DNA from 2 places in the Janthinobacterium foliorum genome. Region 2 is predicted to be linked to the other one. Evidence: predicted binding sites of a transcription regulator. Region 2 holds the regulator's gene; the other holds the start of a gene.
What was found. Region 2 encodes LexA, which represses DNA repair genes until DNA is damaged. Its sites were predicted from a motif close to ACTGTATNNNNATACAGT; they were not measured.
Positions count from the first base shown of each region.

Region 1: the regulator LexA is predicted to act here: its motif matches at 4,197-4,214, upstream of imuA (translesion DNA synthesis-associated protein ImuA).

Region 1 is NZ_CDXDQE010000001.1:458,835-469,192, reverse strand. It holds gene ACZ92H_RS02095 (MFS transporter) at 1-610, shown strand, start outside; gene ACZ92H_RS02090 (GNAT family N-acetyltransferase) at 694-2,727, shown strand; gene ACZ92H_RS02085 (putative Na+/H+ antiporter) at 2,763-4,028, opposite strand; gene imuA (translesion DNA synthesis-associated protein ImuA) at 4,246-4,956, shown strand; gene ACZ92H_RS02075 (Y-family DNA polymerase) at 4,886-6,373, shown strand; gene ACZ92H_RS02070 (glutathione binding-like protein) at 6,488-7,192, shown strand; gene ACZ92H_RS02065 (alpha/beta hydrolase family protein) at 7,263-8,027, shown strand; gene ACZ92H_RS02060 (hypothetical protein) at 8,028-8,294, opposite strand; gene ACZ92H_RS02055 (hypothetical protein) at 8,395-8,745, opposite strand; gene ACZ92H_RS02050 (M61 family metallopeptidase) at 8,817-10,358, opposite strand, start outside.
Region 2 is NZ_CDXDQE010000001.1:326,206-336,563, forward strand. It holds gene ACZ92H_RS01470 (replicative DNA helicase) at 1-733, opposite strand, end outside; gene rplI (50S ribosomal protein L9) at 869-1,324, opposite strand; gene rpsR (30S ribosomal protein S18) at 1,352-1,642, opposite strand; gene priB (primosomal replication protein N) at 1,668-1,967, opposite strand; gene rpsF (30S ribosomal protein S6) at 1,988-2,374, opposite strand; gene lexA (transcriptional repressor LexA) at 2,651-3,286, shown strand; gene ACZ92H_RS01500 (cystathionine gamma-synthase family protein) at 3,509-4,750, opposite strand; gene purF (amidophosphoribosyltransferase) at 4,794-6,317, opposite strand; gene ACZ92H_RS01510 (CvpA family protein) at 6,357-6,845, opposite strand; gene ACZ92H_RS01515 (SPOR domain-containing protein) at 6,866-7,840, opposite strand; gene folC (bifunctional tetrahydrofolate synthase/dihydrofolate synthase) at 7,865-9,163, opposite strand; gene accD (acetyl-CoA carboxylase, carboxyltransferase subunit beta) at 9,265-10,137, opposite strand; gene trpA (tryptophan synthase subunit alpha) at 10,335-10,358, opposite strand, start outside.

The sequences.
Region 1 (10,358 bases), 130 kb from region 2:
CTATGCGGCCATTTTCAGCAACGGGCGCTTCATGTTCGGCATGTTGACGGCCGGGCTGGCCACCGTGCCCCTGACGGCCTGGATCGGCTTTTCGCCCATCTTCGTGCTGCAGGAAATGGGCGCATCGTACGCCACGTATATCGCCCTGCAATGCGTGATCCTGTCGGGCTTTGTGCTCAGCAGCATCGCCATCCAGCGCCTGCGGCAGGATTTCCCGCTGGTCTCGCTGCTGCGCCTGGGCGGACTGGTCGCGGCGGCCGGCATGCTCGGCGCGGGCGCGGGCCGCCATCACGTCGATGTCTTTGCGGCCTGCATGTTTATCTATTCCATCGGCTTCGGCCTGTTCAATGGCGCCCTGATCCGCAGCGCCATCACGGCCAGCAAGGAATCCATGACCTTGACGACGGCCGCCATGAGTTTGCTGTACTGCATTTATTTGTCCGCCTGGCTGCAGTTGTACAACGTGCTGTGCCAGCGCTTCGGCTATGCGCTGGAAACGTATGCGCTGTTGAACATTCCCGTCATTCTGGTCATCGCGGCCTGCCTGCTGCTGTTTACGCGCGGCATGGCGGGGCGCGGGGAAAGCGAGGTGCGGCTGGCCCGGCATTGATGGCGCAACGATGCGCGTGTTGTGGATGTGGATGTACCCCAAACAATGTTTACCTACACTCTCCTGTGGAAGATGGTGCGCTCATGAAAATAGATGACCTGGCCTCGAAACACGATCAAGCAACGATTTTCAATCTGGAATACGAATTCCGCATCAATAAGCTGAAGCTCGATTTCATCGCCCTGGCCGACGCCGGACCGGCGCATGCCGCCAGCGCCGCCCTGGCCGACGAGCACCAGGCCGGCATCGCCGCCCTGCGCGCGTTCATCGCCGCCAATTTCACGCATTTCAATGCGGCCAGCTGTTCCTCGCTGAGCGCCATCCCCACGCGCGCGCTGGGCGACGACGAGCGCTACCTGCACCGCATCTGGATGGGCGGCCAGCTGCCGGACATCGCTGCCGAAGCGATCCAGCAATGGGGCGCGGCGCTGGACGAGGTGCTGCACTACGGTGGCGCGCCGTACGTGTCGATCCTGTGGGTGTGGGATGCGGCGCAGCTGCGCAGCGACCCGCGCTTCAGCCCGACGGGCGGCGCGGGGCGCTACACGATAGGCCGCTATGCGATCGGCGGCACGGCCCTGCACATCAACTCGCTGCGCGCGCTGGCGCTGGACTTCGCGCCGCAGCGCTTCGGCATACTCGACACCCTGCATGCGCAGCGCTATTTCGCCACGTTGTCCGATTATTTCCGCATCCTTATCATGTGCGAATACGGCGGCCTGTACATGGATGTCGATACGATCCCGCATAATCCGGCGACGATTTTCCTGATGCAGCCGGAAGTGCCCGACTATTTCCAGCGCCACGGGGACGGCGAGGAAGGGCGCCGCCATGTCAGCTGGATGAATCTGTTTCTCGATGAAACGGGCATGCTGATCGCGCGCAAGAATGACGCGGCGCTGCGCTTGATCCAGCGCAATGTGAACCTCGCCTACGCGGGTATCGATGCCGCGATTCCCCGTTCCTGTCCGCAATTCGAGGCGTTGCTGTTCGGCCAGTTCTATGCCGAGTGGAAGCAGCACCTGGGCCGTACCATGCTCAGCCATGCCGAGTTCTACCAGCGCTATTGCGTGCTGTACGACGGCGCGAAAGAAGCCGTGGTGGGCGGCATCCGCGGCATGCGCTTGCTGGACGATATCATTACCGAGACGCATATCCCGCTCAGCGAGGAAGAGGCGCGCGCGTATGCCCGCTGCGTCACGCGGCTCGACGAGATCGGCTGGCAGCTCGATGATCCCCTGAGCCTGCCCGATATCGTCGATGTGTTCGACATCGAGGAAGCGCCGCGCATGGCGTATGCGGCCCAGCTGCGCTCTGACATCGAACACTTCCATTACTATTCGGTGTTGTCGGATGACCCGCAACTGGACCGCGTGAATGCCGTCTTTTGCCGCTACCTGCTGGCCCACCGCTCGCGGCATATCGCCGCCGGCGCCTTCTGGCGTCCGACGGTGGGCCGCCACGCCAGCCGCCTGCCGACGGCAAGCGATGCGGCCGCGCCCGACGAGGATGGCCAGGCGGGCCTGCTGTCGCATGCGCCGCTCAGGCTGGTACCGGGCGCGCTGCTGGGTGAGGAAGCGAAGAACCGCATGGCCAAGCTGCTGTTTGCCACCAGTTACCTGGAATACTGTTCCTTCGGCAATAAACTGAACCTGCAGTTTGTCGAACTGCAGCGGCGCCAGAATATCGACCCGTATTTGCAGCATATCCACGGCCTGCACGACGAGGATGAGCGTTTCATCGGCTTTTTCACGGCCGCGACGATGGAGGAGTTCCAGGCCTGCGGCGCCATCTCGTATTACCGCGACGACATGAAGGCGCTCGACGATGCGTATGACCAGTTCGTGCTTGAGCATGCGCGCGCCGGCGACTGCTTCGTCAGCAGCCTGGCCATCGACGAGAAATACCGGGGGCAGGGCTTGTTCAAGCAGATGTTCAATGCTATCCGCGAACTGGCCGGCGAAAAGGGCTGTGCGCGCATCAGCCTGACGGTGTGGGAAAAGAGTGAAGCCTTGCAAGTGTACCTGCACAAGGGCTTTCGCAGCGTCGGCACTTTCGACTATGCCTACAGCCTGTTCTATGACCGCCTGCATTTTCTCGTCTACGATGGAGCGTAAGGCGGCGGCCAGGACGGCCGCCGCAGTGGCGCGAACTACAGCGCCAGGAAGGCCAGGGCCGCCACGGCCGTGGGCAGCAGGGCGCCCGCCAGCAGGCCGACGGCGCCGATCGACTCATCCTTGAAGCCGCGGCGCAGCAGGGATACGCCGGCCGGGTTCGGCGCGTTGGCGATGACGGTCAGGCCGCCGCCGGCCACGGCGCCGGCCACCAGCATGTACTTGGCTTCCTCCGTCATGCCGACGATCAGCGAACCGAGATAAGTCAGGGCCGCATTGTCGGTGATGGCCGTCAGGCCCAGGGCGCCAAAGAACAGGGCCAGCGGTTTCAGGCTGGAGACGATGGGCTGCAGCCACCATTGCTGCATGCCGCCCAGCACCACCAGGCCGCCGAGGAAGAAGCCGACCAGCAAGCCTTCCTTCAGGATCAGCGGGCTTTGATAGCGCTCATACGCTTGCACGAAGCCGAGGAAAAACAGGAACAGGCCGAAGAACAGCACGGGATGGTGCGCCAGGGTCACCACGCCGGCCAGCACGATCATGTGCACCAAGCTGACGGCCAGCGGCACTTTCGGCGCTTCCACCTCGCCCGCTTTCGGCTTGATGTCGGACGTATTGCTATGCAGATACTTGCGCAGCAGGATGCTCACGCCCGTGGCGTTGACCACGACGGCGATGGCTGCCTTCCAGCCGAAATGGCTGGCCATGTAGGCGCTGTCCCAGTTCCAGGTGGTGGCCACCATCAGCACGGGCGGCGCCGCGTACGAGGTCAGGGTGCCGCCGATGGAAACGTTGACGAACAGCACGCCCAAGGCGCCGTATTTCAGCCATTCAGGAATACCCGGACGAAAGATTTGCGGGGCCAGCATCAGCGCGGCCAGGGTCATGGCCGCCGGTTCCGTGATCATCGAGCCCGTCAGGGGCACCAGTGCCAGGCCCAGCCAGACGAGGGCCAGTTCCGTGCGCAGCGGCATGACGCGCGCCACGCCTTTCAGCAGGCGCTGCACGGCGTCGAGCACGGGGCGCGACGCGGCCACCACCATGACGACAAAGACGAACAGCGGTTCCGTGTACTGGCGCGACTCGGCGTACTCGATGGCCGCATCGCCGCCCGAGACAAAGGCCATGACGATGATCAAAATAAAGGCCCAGAAGCCGAACACGACTTCCACTTCGCCCAGCAGGTGCAGCAGGCCCGCATGGCGCGGATGGCGGTGCGCCAAAGTGTCAAACGACTTGGCGGCGAAGGTGTGGATGAGCGCAAGGCCGAAGATGATCGCGCTGATGATTTGGATGGTGGTCAAATGAGTTTCCTTATGGACGGAGGAAGCCGCCCGGTGCATTGCCGAGCGGTAAGGAGAGTGCTTATGGTACAGCAATCGATGCCAAAACCGGGGTTTTTCGGACGTGGCGGAGCGGCCCCGGGCTGGCGTCCGGACAGATAAGCCTTGCCAAATGGGGGAACGGATAGTACTGTATATGCATACAGTATTCATCTTGATTTCAGTTAGACAACAACTTATGCAACATTCCCAATTGATGGCGTCGCCGGAAGCCTTGCATCCGTCTTTATGGCGCGCATCGCAACTGGGGCAGGGCGCCACGCGCTGCCTGGACACGGGCTTTGCCGCCTTGTCGGCACAGCTGCCCGGCGGCGGCTGGCCTGGCGGCAGCCTGATCGATCTGCTGGTGCAGCAGCCGGGCAGCGGCGAATTGCGCCTGCTGGCGCCCGCGCTGGCGCAATTGACGGGACTGCCCATCGTGCTGTTGCAGCCGCCCCATCCGCCGCAGGCGCTGGCCCTGGCCGCGCAGGGGCTGGCGCCATCGCAGCTGCTGTGGCTGAAGAGCGCCAGCAGCAAGGATGCCCTGTGGGCGGCGGAAAACATCTTGCGCAGCGGCAGCTGTGGCGCCTTGCTGTTCTGGCAATCGCATGTGCGCGCCGACAGCCTGCGCCGCCTGCACCTGGCGGCACAAAGCGGCAATACCCTGTTCTGCATGCTGCGACCCTTGCATGGCGCGCAGGATGCGTCGCCGGCGCCCTTGCGCCTGTCCGTGCGCCCGGCCGCCGGCGGCATCGAGATCGGCTTCATCAAGCGCCGGGGACCGCAGCGCGATGCGCCGCTGTTCCTGCCCCTGCAACCTCCTTCATTATTGCCACGCCATGCGACTCTGGATCGGCCTGTGCCTGCCCCGGCTCCCGCTCGAAGTATTTTGCCCGCGCTGGTCGGCTGACCACCAGGGCGTGGTGCTGGAGCAGGAGCAAGTGATGTCCCTGTCGCCGCTGGCGCGGGCGGCCGGCATCAAGCCGGGCATGCGGCGTGCCGGTGCCCTGATGCTGGCGCCGCAGGCGCGCCTGCACGAGCGTTCGCCCGAGCTGGAAGCGCAAGCCCTGCAGGCGGTGGCGCTGGCGCTGCTGCAATACTCGCCGCTGGTGGCGCAGGGCGAGGAGGCGACCCTGCTGGTCGATGTGGGTGCCAGCCTGCGCCTGTTTGGCGGCGTGCGCGCCCTGTGCCGGCAGATGGCGGCCAGCCTGCGCGCGCTCGGCTACACGGGCGTGCTGTCGTGCGCCCCCACGGCGCGCGGTGCCTGGCTGCTGGCGCGCACGGATGCGCGCCAGAGCCGTGTGCTCGGCATGGCGAGCCTGGCGCGCCGCCTCGACCGCCTGCCGTGCGCCCTGCTGCCGCCCGCGCGTCCCTACCTGGACTGGTTCGAGGGCATCGGCTGCCGCACCCTGGGACAGCTGCGCCACTTGCCCCGGCCCGGCCTGCAGCGCCGTTGCGGCGCGGCCTTGCTGGACATGCTCGACGATGCGCATGGCCACAGCACGGAACTGTTCCTGTGGCTCGAGGCGCCGCCCACGTTCCGCGCCAGCCTGGAACTGTTCGACCGCGTGGAGCACACCGATGCGCTGCTGTTCGGCGCGCGCCGCCTGCTGCAGCAAATGACGGGCTGGCTGTGCGCGCGGCAATTCGCCGTCGAGCGCATCCAACTGCTGCTGGCGCACGAGCGGGGCAGGGTGGCGCGCCCGCCCACCGTCATCCACCTGGCGCTGGGCGAGGCCGTCTGGCGCGACGAACACCTGGTGCGTTTGCTCAAGGAGCGCCTGGCGCAGCTGGTGCTGGAAGCGCCCGTGATCGGCCTGACCCTGGAAGCGCTGCAGGTACAGCCGATGGCGCCGCCCAGCGAAACGCTGTTTCCCGAGCCGGGCGGCACGCCGCAGGAGCGCCAGCGCCTGATGGAATTGCTGGTGGCGCGCCTGGGCACGGAGAATGTCTTGCAGGCCGCGCCGCGCGCCGACTACCGTCCGGAAGCGGCGAACCAGTGGCTGCCGCTGCCGGCCAGGCCGGGCGGCAAGGGCGCGCCGCCGGACTTGCCGCCCGGCCTGGCCGGCATGCCCCGTCCCGGCTGGCTGCTGGCGCAGCCCATCGCCCTGCTGATGCGCGAGCACCGCCCCTTCTATGGCTCGCCCCTGAAAATGGTCTCCGTGGCCGAGCGCATCGAAGCAGGCTGGTGGGGCCAGTCGCAGGCACGCGATTATTTCATTGCCGAAGGCCTCGACCACGCCCATTACTGGGTGTACCGCGAACGCATCGCCGGCAGCGGCGAAGACGCGGCGCCGCGCTGGTTTTTGCATGGCTTGTTTGGTTGAGTGAGTGGCCGAGGCGCGCCAATCAGGCACCGTTCAGCAGAAGCGGAGAGGCTTGGCTATACTGGCTTCCCGCTGCCGCATATTTAACTCCAGTCAGACAAGCAAAGGATTTCCATGTCACAGCTTTCCGCCTTTCCCATCACCCATAAATGGCCTGCCCAGCATCCCGAGCGCCTGCAGCTGTATTCGTTGCCGACGCCGAATGGCATCAAGGTTTCCATCCTGCTGGAAGAAATCGGCCTGGCGTACGAGCCGCACCTGGTCAGCTTCGAGCGCAACGACCAGCTGTCGCCCGAGTTCCTGTCCCTGAATCCCAACAACAAGATTCCCGCCATCCTCGATCCGGATGGCCCCGGCGGCAAGCCGCTGGCGCTGTTCGAATCGGGTGCCATCCTGCTGTACCTGGCAGAAAAAACCGGCAAGTGCCTCCCGCAGGATGCGGCCCTGCGCTACGAAACCATCCAGTGGCTGATGTTCCAGATGGGCGGCATCGGCCCCATGTTTGGCCAGGTGGGGTTCTTCCACAAATTTGCCGGCAAGGACTATGAGGACAAGCGGCCGCTGGAGCGCTACCTGGGCGAAGCGAAACGCTTGCTGGGCGTGCTGGAGCAGCGCCTGCAGGACCGCGACTGGATCATGGGCGAGCAGTACACGATTGCCGATATCGCCATCTTCCCCTGGGTGCGTTGCCTGGTGGGCTACTATGGCGCCGGCGATCTGGTGGGCTTTCACCATTTCCCCAACGTGCAGCGCGTGCTGGACGCGTTTCTTGCCCGTCCGGCTGTGGTCAAGGGTGTCGACATTCCCTCGCGTGGCTAAAACAGGCGCTGGCCGGACGGCGCTAGAATACGCCTTCGGCCGCCCTGTGCGGCAGCTCTGATCTGAGACCATGAAATCCACCCGGCAAGATTTTCCCGGCGCGCACGGCCATGTGCTGGCGGCGCGGCTCGATGCACCCGACGGCGCCATCCGCGCCTACGCGTTGTTCGCCCACTGTTTTACCTGCGGCAAGGACGTGCTGGCCGCGCGGCGCATCGCGCAAGGTCTCACGGAACACGGCATCGCCGTCTTGCGCTTCGATTTCACGGGGCTGGGCGCCAGCGAGGGCGAGTTTGCCGCCACCAATTTCTCGTCGAACGTGGACGACCTGGTCGCCGCCGCCGATTTCCTGCGAGCAAAACATGCCGCGCCGCAATTGCTGATCGGCCATAGCCTGGGCGGCGCCGCCGTGCTGGCCGCCGCCGCGCACGTGCCGGAAGCCACGGCCATCGCCACCCTGGCGGCCCCCAGCACGCCCGCCTACGTGACGCGCATGTTCAGCGGGCACCTGGAGCAAATCGCCGCCGAGGGCGAAGCGCTGGTGCAGCTGGAAGGGCGGCCTTTCCGCATCCGCCAGCAATTCGTCGACGACGCGGGCAGCCACAGCCTGAAGAACCACATCGCCGGCCTGCGCCGCGCGCTGCTGGTGATGCATGCGCCGAACGACACGACGGTGAGCTTGTCGAACGCGATGGATATCTTTACGGCCGCCAAGCACCCGAAAAGTTTCGTCTCGCTCGACGATGCCGACCATCTGCTGACGGGGCGCGATGATGCGGCCTACGTGGCCAACGTCATCGCCGCCTGGAGCGCGCGCTACCTGCAGCCGCAGTAATCAGGAATCAGGCTGGGCCAGCTTGGCCAGGATGGCGTCGCAATCGGATTCATAGCCGTGCAGGGGCAAGGAGCGCAGCTTCCCTGCGTACCGCGCCATGGCGGCGGGGTCTTGCGTGGCAGCCGCGGCTTGCGCCTGCGTCGCCAGCTTGTCGATGACTGCGGCATAGCACATATTGCTGTTGAACGAGGTCGACAATACGCCCGCATAAAAGGCCAGCGAGGCGATGGCCAGGATGGCGGCGGTGGCAATGGTGAAGCGCAGCATGGCGACTTTTCATGAAAAACGCCGTACCGGCACAGGGCGGGTACGGCGTGGAGCGGAATATGGCTGGATGACTTGAATGCCTGGGCAATCCTGCGTGTATTTAGTCTTCGTCAAACTCTGCCGAAAGATCCTTCCAGCCCTTGCTGGCCGCAAAGGCCGAAAACTCTTCCGGCGCTTCCAGGACGATCAGTTTCTTGTCCTGCAGGCCCAGGTCGCCATGGCCGAAGTCGGGACCCACGTAGCCGAGGCTGCGCAGGCGGGCCAGGATGTGGCCGACCAGGGTCTTGTCCTTGTAGGCGCCCGCTTCGAGCGGGGCGGCGAAATCGACATACACGTCGATGATGCCGTAGCCTTCGTCGAAGATGCGGATGGCCTTGATGTCGTGGGCACGGCCGGAGCCGTCGGTGGCCTTGAAGGGGCCGCTGAGCTGGATGTCGGTATCATTGTTCATGCTGTCAGCATACACCAAAAGCCGGCGCCGCAGAGGGGGCGCGGCGCAAAATCATCCTCGCCGTCGCCGTCTCAGCGCGCCTGCAGGATGGCCGTCAGGCGGTCGCGCGTGCCGGCGATGCGCTCCAGTTGCGGATACCGCAAGCCGCCGTGGTAGTCGAGCGCCACCGTCTGGAACTGCTTGCCCTTGCGCACCAGCAAATTGATCGGCTGCGGGCTGGCCTTGGCCGCCTGGATCGCCGCCTTCAAGAGCTTGGGCGTGTAGGCCGTGCCATTTACGGCCAGCAAGGTGGTGTTGCCGGACAAGCCTGCCTTGAAGCCGGGACCGTCCCACAGTACTTTCTCCAGCTTGCCTTCCTTGCCGATCGTTAAGCCCAGCGAATACGTCAGATCCGTGCCCTTGCTGCGTTCCTCATTGGCTTTCAGGAACGCCGTGGGCGTGTCGCGGTAGACCAGTTTCCAGCCGGCGCGGGCCAGGCCGTCGAGCGGGGCGCCAGGACCGTGGCCGTCGAGGCGCGCGCGCAGGAAGGTGCTCCAGTCGTGCGGCTGCACGGCGTTCAGGGCCGCCACCACATCCTCGAAGGTGTAGGGCAGGGGCGTGGTACTGCCGTCCTGCACGCCGAAGAAGGCGCGCGCGAAGTCGTCGAGCGAGCGGCGCTCGCCGGACAGCGCGCGGATGGTGGTATCGACGTCGAGCCACACCAGCGCGCCTTCCATGTAGTAATCCTCGTCGCGCTGCCAGCTGCTCCAGGCTATGGGGCGCCGGCCGTTGATGATGGGGTCGTTCGTCGTATCCTGCATGGCGCGCCAGCTGCGTCCCGGCATCACGTCGTAATGGGCCGCCGTCGCGGCGAACAGGTCGCGCATGTTCGCCGCTGCCACCAGGCCGGAGCGGGCCGCCAGCACATTGCCCCAGTACTGGGTCTGGCCTTCGTAGACCCACAGCAGGCTGTTTTGCAGCGGCGTATTGAAGTCCGGCGTGTCCTGGCCGGCGGGGCGGCGGAACTTGCCGTTCCACGAATGGGTCAGCTCGTGCGGCAGCAGCACGCGGCCCGCCTCGTTCTTGTCCCACTCGCTGAAATAGCCTGGCTTGACGCCGTTTTCGCTCGATTGCATGTGTTCGCGGCCGATGCCGCCGAACTCGTCGCTCAAGGCCAGCAGGAAGTCATAGTGCCGGTAGTGGCGCGAACCGAACAATTTATATGCTTGCTGCAGCATGGCGCGGTGCTGCTCGATCTGCTGCGGCGTCGCTTCCAGGCTGTCGGCGCTGTCGGCCATCACATTCAGGTGCACGGGAACCTTGGCGCCCGGGTCGAGGTCGATGCGCTCGAAATGGCGCCCGGCAAAGACGGGCGAGTCGACCAGGGTGTCGAGATCGAGCGGTGCGAAGTCGACGCGCTGGCTGGCCGGCGTGGCCGCCCGGGCGCGCACTTCCAGGGCGCTGGCAAATTCCCAGCCGGCCGGCAGGGTCAGGCTGGGCTGCACGAGGATGTCGCGCGCCGCGCGCCCGGCCGGATACAGGGTCATCGCATGCCATTGCACGCCCAGCATGGCGCCCGTCATGGTGATGCGGCCCTGGCTGCTGTCGACGGGCGACAGGAACTGGTACTGCGC
Region 2 (10,358 bases):
CGGGCAAGCCGCTGTCGATGGCGACGTTTTCGCCGATGTTGACGGAAAACGCCGTCTTGCCCATCGAAGGACGTCCCGCGACGATCACCAGGTCGCCCGGCTGCAGACCGGAAGTCATGCGGTCGAGGTCGATGAAACCGGTGGGCACGCCCGTGATTTCACTCTGGTTGTCACGGCTGTACAGTTCGTCGATGCGCTCGACCACCTGCGTCAGCAGGGGCTGGATGGCGGTCCAGCCCTGGGCGCCGCGCGCGCCTTCTTCGGCGATGGCGAAGATCTTCGACTCGGCCTCGTCAAGCATCTGCTTGACTTCCTTGCCTTGCGGGCTGAAGGCCGTGCCGGAGATATCGTCGGCCACGGTAATGAGCTTGCGCAGCACGCCGCGGTCGCGCACGATCTCGGCGTAGCGCCGGATGTTCGCGGCCGATGGCGTGTTTTGCGCCATGGCGTTCAGGTAAGCGAGTCCGCCCACATCCTCGGCCTTGCCGAGCTGGGTCAGGGTTTCAAAAACAGTAATGACATCGGCTGGCTTGGAAGCGTTAACCATCTTGACGATTTGCTCGAAGATGATGCGATGGTCATAGCGATAGAAATCCTCCGCATGCATGAAGTCGGCGATGCGGTCATACGCGGCATTGTCGCGCAGCAGACCACCGATGACGGATTGTTCTGCTTCGATCGAATGCGGCGGAATACGGAGGGAATCCAGTTGCGGATCAGAGGGGGCGTTCATGGCGCGAATTATACCCGCTTCGGCGTCAGGGCAAAAAAAAAGGGCGAAAAATCCAGGAAAAAAAGGCCACAAAAAAGCCGGGCGAACCCGGCTTTTCATAGTGCGGCAGCGCTTGCGGGCCAGGCCCGCAGACGATTACGCGTTCGCGTCTGGTACGACAGCGATAACGACTTCCACGACCACGTCGGTGTGCAGAGCAACCGAAACGTTGTGCTCGCCAACGATCTTCAGCGGGCCGGTAGGCATGCGGATTTGTGCTTTTTCAACAGCAAAACCTTGCTTGGTCAGCGCTTCAGCGATGTCGAAGTTGGTGACGGAACCGAACAGACGGCCATCGACGCCAGCTTTTTGAGCAACTTGAACGGTCAGGCCGCTCAGTTTTTCGCCCTGGGCTTGCGATGCAGCCAGTTTGGCGGCAGCAGCTTTTTCCAGTTCGGCGCGCTTGACTTCGAATTCAGCCACAGCGGTTGCCGTAGCACGACGTGCCAGGCGTTGCGGGATCAGGAAGTTACGTGCGTAACCGTCTTTGACTTTGACGACTTCGCCGAGGTTACCGACGTTAACAACTTTTTCTAACAGAATGATTTGCATAGTTCTTCTCCAGGAATATCTGACCGATTAAGCGTGGTGCAGATCGGTGTATGGCAGCAGCGCGAGGAAGCGAGCGCGCTTGATTGCGGTGTCAACTTGGCGCTGGTAGTGCGCTTTGGTACCGGTCAGGCGTGCTGGCATGATCTTGCCGTTTTCTTGGACGAAGTCTTTCAGCGTGTCGACGTCTTTGTAGTCGACTTGCTCAACGTGAGCTGCGGTGAAGCGGCAGAACTTCTTGCGTTTGAACAACGGGTTTTGCTGTTTGCGTTTTTCTTTAAGCTTGAGCTTATTTTTGTCGAACTTTTTACCGAATGCCATGTCAGGCTCCTGTATCTAAAATGCGCTAGTCGGGAATGACTGCACTAAAATCAATGATGTGAAACACCAAACTCTTGCTGTTGCGGCTTTTTCTGGCCAGGAAACCCGTGAACTGATACACCCCGCCCAAGCTTGCCTGGCTGAACCGGCCTGAGATTTCGCCAGCGGCTAGCGCGGCAACATCAAACTCGGTCAAACGGGCAATTCCTGCTTCCATCTGCTGCGAACTGTGCTGCAATACTGCATTCACAATCGGCAGCCCTGCCGGGGTATAGCGCAATATTTCGCGCTCGGCAATGATGGCGGTTACTTGTAGCTGGTTCAGCGCACGATCCTGGTCAAAAATTAAGCGGCTGCGGCTGGAGCGGCTGCTGGTGCTTCGGTGCGGTGGCTTTTGGCCGCGTCTTCGCGTTGTACCGATTTCATCATCGGCGAAGGAGCTGTTTCAGCTTTCTTCATTTTAACGGTCAGGTGACGCAACACGGCATCATTGAATTTGAATGCAGTTTCCAACTCGACCAGGGTCTCGTTGTCGCATTCGATGTTCAGGCAGATGTAGTGTGCTTTAGGCAGCTTTTGGATCGAGTAAGCCATTTGACGGCGGCCCCAATCTTCCACGCGGTGAACCGAACCGCCGCGGGTGGTTACGCTGGCTTTGTAGCGTTCGATCATCGCGGGCACTTGCTCGCTTTGGTCCGGATGGACGATAAAGACTATTTCATAATGACGCATGCAAACTCCTTCAGGTCGGATTGATAATCGCCCACCCCGGCGTCAAGACGGGTGTGGGAAGGTCAGCCGAAGATTATAACCGCCTTTTGCAAACGTTTCAATCATTCCTTCAACATGCCGTCCCCGCGACGGGCTGCCGCGGCGCTTTTCCCGGCCCATCCGACTATTTCGCGCAGAATTTGCGCAAATCGCCGAAATCCCCTTGCATAGTGGGCGATACTGTACAAAAATACAGACTGTTCATATAGACAGCATTTTAGTATGCACCCACCGCTCATGATCAAGCTGACAGCACGACAAGAACAAATCCTGAACCTGATCAAGGACGCGATTGAAAATACGGGGTTTCCTCCCACCCGTGCCGAGATCGCCAATGAATTGGGTTTCAAATCGGCCAATGCGGCCGAAGAGCATTTGCAGGCCCTGGCCCGCAAGGGCGCCATCGAGATTTCGCCAGGCACCTCGCGCGGCATCCGCCTGATCGGTGCGGCGGCCGAAACGCTGCCAGCGAAGGTGCCGGCGGCGCTGCTGATGTCGCTGCCCCTGATCGGCCGGGTGGCCGCCGGCTCGCCCATCCTGGCGCAGGAAAACCTGGAGGCGAGCTACAACGTCGACCCTGCCCTGTTCTCGGCCAAGCCCGACTTCCTGCTGAAGGTGCGCGGCTGGTCCATGCGCGACGCCGGCATCATGGATGGCGATTTGCTCGCCGTGAAAAAGGTCGACAGCGCCAAGAACGGCCAGATCGTCGTGGCCCGCATCGGCGACGAAGTCACCGTCAAGCGCTACAAGAAGACGGGTTCCGTCATCGAACTGCTGCCGGAAAACCCCGACTTCAAGGTCATCACCGTGTCGCCGGAAGATGAGTTTGCCCTCGAAGGCCTGGCCGTGGGACTCATGCGCAGCTGGCATTGAGTGAGCGCGCCTTCATGAACCTGCTGCGCAGCCCGCTCTCGGGCATCCGTTGCTCGCTAGCCGGGCGCTCCCGTACGAATGTGTACAGCTACGCTACTCAACCCGATATCGAGCTTGCTCGCCACGGTTTCCGAAGGCACGGCGACATTACCATGTAACAAGAAAAGCAAAGGGCCGCGACAGCATGACTGTCGCGGCCCTTTTCACATGGCGCGCGGCTGCTTATGCGTCCAGCGCGCTCTTGAAATCGTCCAGCAGGTCGGCCTCGTCCTCGATGCCCACGGAGACGCGGATCAGCGACTCGGCGATGCCCATGCTGGCGCGGCGCTCGGCGCCCATCTCGTAGAAGATCGTGTGGGCGACGGGAATCACCAGGGTGCGCGTGTCGCCCAGGTTGCTGGCTGGAATAGCCAGGTTCAGGCGGTTGAGGAAATCGAAGCAGTCGATGCCATCCTTCAACTCAAAGCTGAACAGCGAACCATAGCTGCGGAACAGCTCCTTTGCCAGCGCATGTTGCGGGTGCGACGCCAGGCCCGGGTAGTGCACGGCGGCCACGCGCGGGTCCGCGGCCAGCATGGTGGCCAGCGCCAGGGCGTTCGAGCAGGTGCGGTCCATGCGCAAGGCCATGGTTTCCGCGCCGACGGCGATATGGTGCGCCGCCTCCGGCCCCAGCGAGGCGCCAAAGTCGCGCAAGGCCTTGGCGCGGATTTGCGCGATGCCCCACTGCGCCGGCGCCGCCTTTTTGTAGTTTTCAAAGATGTTCGGGTATTGCGTCCAGTCGAACACGCCCGTATCCGTCAGGCTGCCGCCCAGCGCATTGCCGTGGCCGCCGATGGATTTCGTCAAGGCGTTCACCACCAGGCCGGCGCCCACGGCTTTCGGACGGAACAGGTAGGGCGTCGTCATGGTGTTGTCGACGATGTACAGGATGCCCTTTTCGCGGCACAAGTCGCCGATTTTCTTCAGGTCGGCAATCTGCGTGCGCGGGTTGGCGATGGTTTCGACAAACACGATGCGCGTGGCCGGCGTGATGGCGGCCGCCACGTTGGCCACGTCGGTGGCATCGACGAAGGACACGGCGATGCCCTGCCCCGTCACCGTTTGCCACAGGCTGTTGGTGTTGCCGAACAAAAATGCCGACGAGACGACATGGTCGCCCGCGCGCAGCAGCGACTGCACCACGGCGCCGATGGCCCCCATGCCGGTGGCGAAGCACAGGGTGGCCACGCCGTCTTCCATCTTGTTGACCTTCTCTTCCAATGCGGAAACAGTCGGGTTGCCCTGGCGGCCATAGCGGAAGCCTGGCTCCTTGCCCTGGAATACGGAAGCCAGCTGGCGCGCGTCAGCGTAACCGAAGGCAACGGAAGTGTGCACGGGCTTGTGCAGCGAACCGTGCTCGATGCCCTTGCGGCGGTCGTTGTGCAGGATGGTGGTGGTAAAGCCGTAGTTTTTTTTATCGTTCATGATCGCGGAGAAAAAAATGCCCGGCATCGGCCGGGCAGCTTACTTATGCTTCTGTCGTTGCCAGGTTCAAGTTCAACTGAGAACGCGGCGTATCTTCGGGCGCTGCCGCCTTCGGATGGTGGCGCGCATATTCCAGGCGGTCCAGGTATTCCTGCGACACGTCGCCCGTCACATACACACCGTCGAAGCACGATGCCTCGAAGCTGGTCAGGGCCGGGTTGACGTCGGCAATGGCTTGCTTCAGCGCTTCAATATCCTGGTACACCAGGTAGTCGGCCGTGATTTCGCGGCACACTTCTTCCGTGGTGCGGCCGTAGGCGATCAGTTCGTCGCGCGTCGGCATGTCGATGCCGTACACGTTCGGATAGATCACCGGCGGCGCGGCCGAGGCGAAGATGACTTTCGTCGCACCCGCTTCGCGCGCCATCTGCACGATCTCGCGGCTGGTGGTGCCGCGCACGATGGAGTCGTCGACCAGCAGCACCACTTTATCCTTGAATTCGGACGGGATGGCGTTGAGCTTCTGGCGCACGGATTTCTTGCGCGCCGCCTGGCCCGGCATGATGAAGGTACGGCCGATGTAGCGGTTCTTGATGAAGCCTTCGCGGTATTCGATGTTCAGCGCCATGGCCAGCTGGATGGCGGCCGGACGCGAGGAATCGGGAATCGGCATGACCACGTCGATATGCACGCCCGGCAGTTCGGTGCGGATTTTTTCAGCCAGGTATTCGCCCATTTTCAGGCGCGTGGCGTACACGGAAGCGCCGTCGATGACGGAATCGGGACGGGCCAGGTAGACGAATTCGAAGACGCAGGGATTCAAACTGGCATTGTCGGCGCACTGGGCGCTGTGCAATTGCTTGTCGGCGTCGATGAAGACGGCTTCGCCGGGGCCGATGTCGCGCACGAAGCGGAAGCCCATGCCTTCCAGGGCCACGGATTCGGAGGCGATCAGGTATTCGGGACCCTGCTCCGTTTCATTGATGCCCAGGCACAGCGGACGGATGCCGTGCGGGTCGCGGAAGGCCAGCAAGCCGACGCCGGCGATTTGCGCCACGGCGGCGTAGCCGCCCTTGACGCGGCGGTTCAGCACGGTAACGGCCTTGAAGATGGCTTCCGGGTCCAGATTCAGGCCCGTCGTCGCCTCCTGGATTTCATGCGCCAGCACGTTGAGCAGCACTTCCGAGTCGGAATCGGTATTGATGTGGCGGCGGTCGTTCTTGAACATTTCCTGCTTCAACTGTTCCCAGTTGGTCAGGTTGCCATTGTGCGCCAGGGTGATGCCGAACGGCGCATTCACATAAAACGGCTGTGCTTCCTCTTCGCTCGACGAGCCGGCCGTCGGATAACGACAGTGGCCGATGCCGGTGGTGCCTTGCAGCGAACGCATGTTACGCGTACGGAAGACGTCACGCACGAGGCCATTGGCCTTGTGCATGGAAAACATACTGCTGTGATTGGTCGCAATCCCTGCCGCATCCTGACCGCGATGTTGCAAGAGCAACAATGCATCATAGAGCAATTGATTGACAGGTTGATGGGAAACGACGCCGACGATGCCACACATGGTGTGCTCCTAAACTGTGCTACTGATTTTAAAAAAAATTCAAAATTTCACATGCTGCGCGTAAGCGGCAGGCAGATAAGGCTTGATGGCGCGCGCGCCCTGTTCCGCGAGCGGGCTGAGCAGCGCGTTTTTCCAGAAGGGCTGCTGCGGGATGGACGTCATGCCACACAAGATGACGGCGGTCAGCACGATCACAAGGCCCCGCGCCACGCCAAACAGGCTGCCCAGCGTGCGGTCCGCCAGGCTCAGGCCCGTCACCTTGACGAGCGCATCGACCGTCATGGACAGCAATCCCATCAAGATACGCACGCCGATGAACAGCACCACGAAGGCCAGCAACAGGCGCACGGCTTCGCCCGGCACGGCTTCCGGCAGGAATTTCGCCAGGGTGGCGCCATACGCATTGGCAATGACGAAGGCCACGATCCAGCTGACCAATGACAGTATTTCCTTGACCAGGCCGCGCATCATGCTGATCAGCACGGACGTCACCAGCACGAACAGCACCAGGTAATCGAAGATCGTCACGCGCGCTCAGCCTTGCATCGTCACGCCGGCACCAGCGAACCGCCCAGGCCCAGCTTTTGCAGCTTGGCGCGCGTCTTTTCCGCGTCTTCGCGGCTGCCGAACGGACCGACCCGTACGCGGATGCGCTCGCCGGCTGGGCTCGACACCTTCTGCGTGTACGACCTGATGCCTGCGTCGCGCAGTTTTTCCTGCAATTCGTCAACCTTGTCCTGCGTCGCCAGTGCCGCCACCTGCACCACGAACTTGCCGCTGCCGGCATCGTGGGCCTTGTCTTGTGGCTTCTCCACTGGCTTGCCTTCCAGAATCGCCAGCGCGCGCGCCGCATCGTCGGCAGACTGCGCCGGTTTGGCGGGTTTCGGTTCAGGCTTGCTTTCCGGTTTTACTTCATGCTTGGGCTCGGGTTTGGCTTCCGGCTTGGCCTCATGCTTTGGCTCCGCTTTTGCTTCGTGCTTCGGCTCCACCTTGACCGGCTTCGGTTCGGGCTTTGGCTCCGCTTTCGGTTCCACATAGGCCGGCTTGACCGGCGCCGGCTGGGCAGCGGCCAGCACGGGTGCCGGGGCGGGCGCAGGCCTGGCCGCTGGCGGCAGCGGCGCGTCGACGATTTCCTCGGACTGGTCCAGGCCATTCGATGCGGCCTGGGCCGGCACGGCCTGCACGGGTGCAGGCGCGGGCGCGGCGGCGACCTTTTCTTTCGACGGGATGTCGATGGCGATGTCGTTGACGGGCGCCTTCGGTTCGGAATCGAGCAGCATCGGCAAGCCGACGGCCACGCCCAGTGCCAGGGCAACGGCGCCGACCAGGCGGCGGCGCGCGCGTTTTTTTTCAGGCAAGACCGGGTCCGGTGCTTCCTTGCCGCCACGGCGAGCGCCGCCGCCACCGGCCGTGTTGGCGGCGCGTTTGCGTGTCGGCGACTGTGCTTCGCCAGGGACATAAAAGCCGCTGTCTTCGCCAGAGGATTCTTGCTTGTTTTTAAACAGTTTCGAGAACAAGCCCATGCGTGATTTTCAGTCGAGTGCGTTTCAGTGAAGTGAGGATTTTCGGGCCTTCATCACGCCAGCGACGGTGAGGAAAGAACCAAAGACCACAATTCTATCATTCTCACCGGCCCGGCTCATTGCATTTGCAAAAGCTTGTGCCGGATCATCGAAAATAGCCACGGTATGCTCGCTGCTGTCAGGCTTGTCTTCCAGCATGATCTGCACCTTGGCGGCCAGTTCTGAAGCCGTGGCCGCGCGCGGCGAAGGCAGGCCCGTCAGACACCAGTGGTCGACGTGTTCGGACATGGCGGCCAGTACGCCATCGATATCCTTGTCCTGCATGGAACCGAAGACGGCGTAGGTGTAGGGATGGAAACCCATATTGCCCAGGTTCTGGTTCAGCGCCGAGGCCGCATGAGGATTGTGCGCCACGTCGAGGATCACACTGGGGCGGCCAGGCAAGACCTGGAAGCGGCCCGGCAGCTCCACCGTCACCAGGCCCGTGCGCACTTCCTGCGCGCCCACGGGCAGTTTCAGCTTCAGCACTTCCAGCGCGGCCAGCACGGCCGTCGCGTTGAGGATCTGGTTGGCGCCCCGCAGGCTCGGGTAGGCCAGCGAATTGCGGCGCTGCTCGCGCCCGCCGTAGTTCCACTGCTGCTTGTCGCCCGAGTAATTGAAATCGCGGCCCATCAGCCACAGGTCGGCGCCGATGGCCTCGGCGTGGTCGATCAGCGACTGCGGCGGCACGGGGTCGCTGCAGATGGCCGCCTTGCCCGGACGGAAGATGCCGGCCTTTTCAAAGCCGATCGCTTCGCGCGTGTCGCCCAGGTAATCCGTGTGGTCGATGTCGACGCTGGTGACGATGGCCACGTCGGCGTCGATCACGTTGACGGCGTCCAGGCGCCCGCCCAGGCCCACTTCCAGGATGGCGACATCGAGGTTGGCCTGCGACAACAGCTGCAGGATGGCCAGGGTGGTGAATTCGAAATACGTCAGCGGCGTGTCGCCGCGCACGGCTTCGACGGCATTGAAGCTGGCGACAAGCTGCGCGTCGCTGGCCATCTCGCCCAGCACGCGCGCGCGCTCATTGAAATCGAGAAAGTGCGGCTTGATGTACAGGCCCACTTTGTAGCCAGCACGCAACAACACGGATTCCAGCATGGCACAGGTGGACCCTTTGCCATTCGTGCCCGCCACCATGATCACGGGGCAAGTAAAAGCCAGCTGCATGCGCGCCTTGACGGCTTGCACGCGGTCCAGGCCCATGTTGATCTGGGTTTCCGAATGCCGGGTTTCCAGCATGGCGAGCCAGTCCGGCAAGGTGGTGGGGAGGTTTTGCATGGGAGACTTCTTGATGAGGATACGGTGCGCAAGGCGCGGGGACGGTGTGGCGTGGCAACCGGGCGGGTCCGCAGGACACCGCCCGGCCTGTTACTTTGGCATTAAGCCAGGACTTCGACAGCCTGGTTCTGCAGCAAGGCCAGCAGGCGGGCGATTTCTTCGCGCATCTTGCGGCGGTCGACGATCATGTCGACGGCGCCCTTGGTGACGAGGAACTCGGCGCGCTGGAAGCCTTCCGGCAATTTTTCGCGCACGGTGTTTTCAATCACGCGGGGGCCGGCAAAGCCGATCAGCGCTTTCGGTTCGGCGATGACGACGTCGCCCATGAAGGCGAACGAGGCGGACACGCCACCCATGGTCGGATCGGTCAGCACGCTGATGAATGGCAATTTCTTTTCCGACAGCTTGGTCAGCATGGCAGTGGTTTTCGCCATCTGCATCAGCGACAGCAAGCCTTCCTGCATGCGCGCGCCACCGGTGGCGGTGATGCAAATGAACGGCACTTTCTGTTCCAGCGCGATCTGCGCGCCGCGCACGAAGCGCTCGCCGACCACGGAGCCCATGGAGCCGCCCATGAATTCGAATTCGAAGCACGCCACGACCACCGGCAGGCTCATGATGGCGCCGCCCATGACGACCATGGCATCCGTCTCGCCCGTCGCTTCCATGGCGGACTTCAGGCGGTCAGGATACTTCTTGCTGTCCTTGAATTTCAGGGTATCGACGGGCAGGATTTCCTGGCCGATTTCATAGCGGCCGCCCGCGTCGAGCAGGCTGTCGAGGCGTTCACGCGCGCGGATGCGCATGTGGTGGTCGCATTTCGGGCAGACGTGCAGGTTCGATTCCAGGTCCGTACGGTACAGCACGGCTTCGCACGATGGGCACTTGACCCACAGGCCTTCCGGCATGGTCTTGCGCGCGGCGGCGTCCGAACGCTGTATGCGCGGTGGCAGCAGTTTTTCCAACCAACTCATATTTTCTCCTTGGGCCCTTGTAGGGGTGGCGTCGGTGGACGCCCCCGGCAGACGGTAAACGGCGGCGCCCCGCAGGACGCCACCAAAAATTTTATCTATTGCACAATAACAGGCAAATCAGTGGCCGAAGTGTAGCCGTTTATCGCCGGGCTGTCGAACTTTGCCGCCAACGCATCTTGCGTAAACGACAAGCTTGCTCAGGCGTCCAGTGCGGCGCGTAT